DNA from 2 places in the Bacillus silvicola genome. Region 1 is predicted to be linked to the other one. Evidence: riboswitches for the same ligand, from Rfam matches in the RefSeq annotation. Region 1 holds a riboswitch; the other holds the start of a gene.

Region 1 (3,402 bases):
AGATGATTGTTGTACCGATTGTTGTAGCAAGTATTGTTGTTGGGGTTGCTGGTGTTGGCGATGTTAAGAAGTTAGGCCGACTAGGCGGAAAAACAATTATTTACTTTGAAATTATTACAACGATTGCAATTGCTGTTGGTCTATTAATAGCAAACATTTTCCAACCTGGAAAAGGCGTTGATATGGATAAGTTAACAAAAACAGATATTTCTAAATATACACATACGACAGAGCAAGTACAAAGTCATTCGTTCGCGGATACGTTTGTAAATATTGTTCCGACGAACATTATGAAATCATTAGCTGAAGGTGATATGCTGGCTATTATCTTCTTCTCAGTATTATTTGGTTTAGGTGTAGCAGCAGTTGGTGAGCGTGGCAAACCAGTTCTACAATTTTTCCAAGGTGTAGCAGATGCAATGTTTTATGTAACGAACCAAGTTATGAAGTTTGCACCATTTGGTGTATTTGCATTAATTGGTGTTACAGTTTCTACATTCGGATTAGCTTCATTAATTCCATTAGGGAAATTACTCATTGTAGTATATGGGGCAATGATATTCTTCGTTGTAGTCGTATTAGGACTTACAGCGAAAATCTTTGGAATAAATATTTTCCAATTCTTTAAGATTTTAAAAGACGAGCTGATCTTAGCGTATTCTACAGCAAGTTCAGAAACGGTTTTACCGAAAATTATGGAGAAAATGGAAAAGTTCGGTTGTCCGAAAGCAATTACATCTTTCGTTATTCCAACAGGTTATTCATTTAACTTAGATGGATCAACTTTATATCAAGCGATTGCGGCAATTTTCTTAGCGCAAATGTACGGTATTGAATTATCCATTACACAACAAATTACGTTATTACTTGTATTAATGGTTACATCAAAAGGTATCGCAGGTGTACCGGGCGTATCATTCGTTGTATTATTAGCAACACTGGGTACAGTAGGTATTCCAGCTGAAGGTTTAGCGTTTATTGCAGGTATTGACCGTATTCTTGATATGGCTCGTACAGCAGTTAACGTTGTAGGTAACTCTTTAGCGGCTGTAGTTATGTCTAAGTGGGAAGGTCAATATGACGCTGAAAAAGGACAAGCCTATTTAAAAGAGATATCTGAAAAGGGTCAAGCAGCTTAATTATAATATGAACAAGCTCTCACATAATATGTGGGGGCTTTTCTATATATAGAAGAGGAGCGGACGTAATGAAACGTAAATATGGTGACGGTTCTTCGTGGAAGCGACTAATAGAGAAGGATTATAGGGTTAAGCAAGTAGAAGAGGGAATGTTAGGAATACTAGACATAAAAAAGGTGAGAGAGCCTAGTTATAAAGAGTACAATAGTAAAGAACTTTGCATTGCAGGTGATGGGTATACATGGATTCAATATTTTATAAACGGGAAAAACTTTGCAATTACAGCTATGTTAGACGATCAAAAAAAATTAGTGCAATATTATATCGATGTGACGAAAGAATTTAAAGTAGACGATCGTGGTTTACCTTATTTTGATGATTTATATTTAGATGTAGTGTTATTACCGAATGGTAAAATGTATGTATTGGATGAAGATGAGCTAGAGAATGCTTATAAAAGTGGCGATGTTACAAAAGAAGAGTATGAGTTAGCTTGGTACACTACGAAATGTATCATAGCTACAATAAAAAAGAGTGAATTTTATTGGATTTCAATATTGGAAGAAGAAATCAAAAAGTTAAAATGATTGTTGTATTCAAATTTTTGTATAATTACCAAAAAAATCTATACAAAAAATAATTGACTTTTGTTTTGTAAGCGAGTAAAGTTAGGGAAGAAATTATTATTAAAAAATAAATATGAAACCTTCTTATAAAGAGAGGCGGAGGGACTGGCCCTACGATGCCTCGGCAGCGGACTCGATTTTAGAGTGCTGTGCCAAATCCAGCAAGCATGTGCTTGAAAGATGAGAAGAGCGTTTCTTATAGATGTATAAGACCTCTTCTCGTTGGAAGAGGTCTTTTGTTATTCATTAGAAAAAAGGTTGAAACTAGGGAGAGATGGTACTTTGAAAGAAACGAGAGGAAATGGTTTAGCTTTATTACCACTTGGTATATTTTTGGCGCTATTTATTGGTTCTGGAATTATTACAGGTGATTTCTATAAATTGCCGATACTTATAGCAATCTCAATTGCTGTAGGAGTCGCTTTAGCGATGAATCACAAAGAAAGCTTTAATGTGAAAGTGGAGCGATTCGCTAAAGGTGCAGGAAATCCGGATATTATGATTATGGTATTAATTTTTGTTCTTGCAGGTGCTTTTTCTGAAACAGCTAAAGGAATGGGCGGAGTTGATTCTACAGTTAACTTAGCGTTATCTATTTTGCCGCAAGGATTTATCGTAGCTGGAATTTTTATTATCGGGGCATTTATTTCATTAGCGATGGGAACTTCAATGGGAACAATTGCAGCGTTAGCACCAATTGCTGTAGGTATTAGTGGGCAAACTGATATCTCAATTGCACTTGCGATGGCTACTGTTGTTGGCGGAGCGATGTTTGGTGATAATTTATCATTTATTTCAGATACAACAATCGCAGCTGTTCGTTCACAAGGAACAGAAATGAAAGATAAGTTTAAAACAAATTTTTTAATTGTATTACCAGCGGCTATTATTACAATTGTTCTATTAGTAATAATTACTTTAGGAAGTGATACACAAGTTAAAGCACATAGTTTTGACTGGATAAAGATTTTACCATATGCAGGAGTACTTATTACAGCGTTACTTGGTTGGAATGTACTTATTGTGTTAACTGGTGGAACTGTATTATCTGGTGCTATCGGTCTTATAGATGGAAGTTACACGTTAGAAAGTTTCTTTAAAAGTGTAACGACTGGAATGGGCGGTATGATGGAGTTAGTATTACTTGCTATATTAATCGGTGGTATGGTTGAACTGATCCAATATAATGGTGGTATTCAATATTTAATGAATCTTTTAACACGTAACATTCGTTCGAAAAAAGGAGCAGAGTTCGGTATTGCTGGTTTAGTGAGTATGACGAATATGTGTACAGCGAATAATACGATTTCAATTATTTTTACTGGTCCTCTTGCGAAGAACATTGCGGATCAATATGAAATTGATCCACGTAAATCAGCGAGTGTATTAGATCTTTTCTCATGTTGTGTGCAAGGATTAATTCCGTATGGTGCTCAAATGTTAACTGCGGCAGGGTTTGCCGCGTTATCTCCAATTGAATTGTTACCATACGCATTTTATCCAATTTTGGTTGGAGTATGTGGAATTATTTCTATATTAATTGGTTTCCCGAGGTTTTCTAAAGTGGCGGAAAAGAAAAAGTATCATAAAACAGCATAATTAAATATGGATGTTATTCGTAGTAACAGAAGCCGTAC
Region 2 (3,402 bases), on a different contig from region 1:
GTTTTACAATTGTATTCCATGCGTTAAATGGTATATACTGGATAGAGATAGGTTACATAAAAGTTACAATCTTATCAAACTCGAAAATTTATATTAATATGTATAGACATTTACAAAAGAAAAGAGTAATTTAAATAGAGTAAAAAATAACTTGTAACATTTTCTAAATATATTGTAAAATGATTGTAACAAAACATACATAAAAATGAAATAATACATAAGAAATGATGTTGGGGAAAAGGAGAGAGTATATTGTTCCGTAAAGTAAAGGGTATATTAGTAGGGGTGCTATGCGTAGCTATAGTAAGTGGTTGTGGCGCAAAAGTAAGTGATGTTGCATTAGTGAGTGATATTGGTGGGAACGTTGTAGAGGCTAAGGCTGATGTACAGGATTCAATTAGCTTAGTGGATGGTCGTACTGGTACTGAAGTGAAGAAACTAGATTTATCAAGCTTAGGTTATTTTGAAGATGAAGCGAAATTCAAAAAATCGGTATCAAAGGTTGCTAGTGAGGTAGGAAAGAGCGTCGATAAAAAGATGGTTCCTTCACGTTTAGCGCCAGATGGAACGTGGCAAGAAGGAAAACCTTCGTATGAATTAATGGAAAAAGAGTTAGTAGACAAATTATTAAATGTAGGTATGTGGGATTCTACTTATCAGTTACCAATTGTGGAGAAAAAGCCTACCGCAACATTAAGTGATGCGCAAGGCAGTGGTACTGTAATTGGTAGATATGAAACGAATTTAGGTGGCTCAACAGGTGGTCGAATTGAAAATATTCGTTTATCTGCTCAGAGCGTAAGTGGAGTTGTTTTAGCGAAAGGAGACCGTTTCTCTTTTAATGAACTAATTGGAGATACAACACCAGATAAAGGGTACCAATTAGGAAAAGAAATTGTAGATGGTAAATTAGTAGATGGTTATGGTGGTGGCGTTTGTCAAACATCATCTACTTTATTCAATGCGGCAGATCAAGCTGGTTTGAAAATGGTAGAGAGAACTACACATTCTAAAACAGTAGGTTATGTACCACAAGGAAGAGATGCTACAATTGCATATCCATATTTAGACTTAGTATTTGAAAACACGAATGATGCTCCTGTTAAGTTGTATATGGGCATACAAGGTGGAAAGCTAGTTGCTGAAGTACATAAAATGAGATAAATATCATAAGCTATAAGAGTAAAAGATTGGAAGCTGGTATTTCTAAGTTTGTTAGAAGTACCGGCTTTTTGTGTACGTTGTATAAAGAAGAGTAATTTTGATGGCATATTGTTTGTATGTAAGAAATAAGTATGGGTTTAATTCTTAGTTTTCCTATTGACATTGTTTTAATTTAGCTGTATTCTTCATAATAACAACTTAATAAATGGAAAAATTTATTAGTTTTCTTATCAAGAGAGATGGAGGGACTGGCCCGATGAAATCTCAGCAACAGGCTACAAAAGTACTGTGCTAATTCCAGCAGACGTATGAGGCGTCTGGAAGATGGGGGGAATGGATTAACATTCAACTCTTCTTATATGTGTAAGAAGAGTTTTTTGTTTAGAGAGGGGGGATAGAATGAAATTTGATGTAACGTATTTTTTAGAAAGTTTTCCGCAATTATTTAAGTATGTATACATAACTTTAGGGATTACTGTTGTTTCCATGATTCTTTCTTTCTTTATAGGGATTGGCTTGGCAACCATAACAAAAAACAAAACGAAATTTTTATATCCAATTGCAAGGGTGTATATCTCTTTCTTTAGAGGAACACCGTTATTAGTTCAATTGTTTGTGTTGTATTTCGGATTGCCACAAATATCTCCGGCTTTTACAGTACTTACAGCTATGCAAGCAACTTTAATTGGTCTCAGTTTAAATAATGCTGCTTATTTGTCAGAGATAATTCGAGGTTCATTAAATGCTGTTGAATCAGGGCAAATGGATGCTTGTTTATCAGTAGGGATGACAAAAGCACAAGCGATGCGGCAAATTATCTTTCCGCAGGCTATTCGTGTAGCAGTGCCGTCACTTGGAAATAATTTTGTTGGATTGTTAAAAGAATCTTCGTTATCTTTTGCGCTTGGGGTGGCTGAAATTTTAGCACAAGCGAAAATGTTAGCTGCTCAATCGTATCGTTATATGGAAAGTTATTTAGCGGTAGCGATTGTGTATTGGATTATTACAATTGCAATTAGCTGGGGGCAGAAAAAATTAGAAAAGAAACTTGATGCGCCGTATTTATAACAGAAATGAGGTGAAGTATGTGATTGAGATAAGTGATTTGTATAAATCCTACAAACATAATGAAGTGTTAAAGGGAATTTCACTTACTGTGAAAAAAGGGGAAGTGGTAGTAATTATTGGACCTTCTGGTTCAGGGAAATCGACACTACTGAGATGTTTGAATTTATTAGAACAACCGAATGATGGAAGTATTAGAATTGAAGATTTGGAGATTCATGCGAAGAAACTTTATAAAAAAGAAATAATACAATTACGGCAAAAAACAGCTATGGTTTTTCAAAACTATAATTTATTCAAAAATAAAACAGCACTGCAAAATATTACAACGCCATTAACGGTTGTACAGAAAAAAAGTGAGGAAGAGGCAAAGGGAATAGCTAGAGAAATATTAAAACAAGTAGGGTTAGCTGAGAAAGAAGATTTTTATCCAACGATGCTATCAGGAGGGCAACAGCAAAGGGTAGGGATTGCTAGAGCAATGGCTTTAAATCCCGCTGTATTATTGTTTGATGAACCGACTTCTGCGCTTGATCCAGAATTAGTTAATGAGGTACTGCAAGTTATTAAAGACTTGGCAAGACAGCATATAACGATGGTTATTGTTACACATGAAATGAATTTTGCAAAAGATGTGGCTGATCGCATTATATTTATGGCGGATGGAATTATCGTAGAGCAGGGAACGCCAGAAGAGATTTTTCGAAACCCACAAAATGAACGTACGAAAAAGTTTTTACGACAATTAAATGCATCTGAAGAAGGAAATCATTTCGTTATTTAGGAGGAAGAGTTATGAGAAAATCGTCATTATTACTAACGATAGCATTAACACTATCAGTTGGAGCTTTGTCTGCATGTGGTTCTAACGTATCAAGTGAAAAAACGAATGAAAAAGTAGTGAAAGTTGGGACTTCTGCAGGTCGTAGTCCATTTATTTTTAAAGAGGGTGAAAAAGTAAAAGGTTTTGATGCTGAAATTATTGAGGCGGCTGCTAAAAAAGCTGGATATAAAGTAGAATGGAATGTTTCTGATTTTGAAGGATTATTTGGTTTATTAGATTCAGGTCGTATTGATACGATTGCAAATGAATTATCCGTTTCTCCGGAAAGAAAAAAGAAATATGATTTTTCGATCCCATATGTGTATTCAGGATCTGTTTTTGCGGTGAAG

What was found. Region 1 has a riboswitch for S-adenosylmethionine ahead of ACP6L7_RS05045 (Na+/H+ antiporter NhaC family protein). Riboswitches for the same ligand answer to the same signal wherever they lie in the genome.
Region 2: it holds a riboswitch for S-adenosylmethionine, as region 1 does, so the genes downstream of both, ACP6L7_RS14110 (amino acid ABC transporter permease) here and ACP6L7_RS05045 (Na+/H+ antiporter NhaC family protein) in region 1, are expected to answer to the same signal.

The regions. Positions count from the first base shown of each region.
Region 1 is NZ_JBNGVC010000001.1:958,478-961,879, reverse strand. Features, by position in the region: gene gltP (glutamate/aspartate:proton symporter GltP) at 1-1,139, shown strand, start outside; gene ACP6L7_RS05050 (ribonuclease FAU-1 family protein) at 1,208-1,726, shown strand; SAM riboswitch class I at 1,847-1,952, shown strand; gene ACP6L7_RS05045 (Na+/H+ antiporter NhaC family protein) at 2,048-3,364, shown strand.
Region 2 is NZ_JBNGVC010000012.1:436,170-439,571, reverse strand. Features, by position in the region: gene ACP6L7_RS14115 (VanW family protein) at 253-1,164, shown strand; SAM riboswitch class I at 1,389-1,495, shown strand; gene ACP6L7_RS14110 (amino acid ABC transporter permease) at 1,564-2,232, shown strand; gene ACP6L7_RS14105 (amino acid ABC transporter ATP-binding protein) at 2,252-3,013, shown strand; gene ACP6L7_RS14100 (amino acid ABC transporter substrate-binding protein) at 3,025-3,402, shown strand, end outside.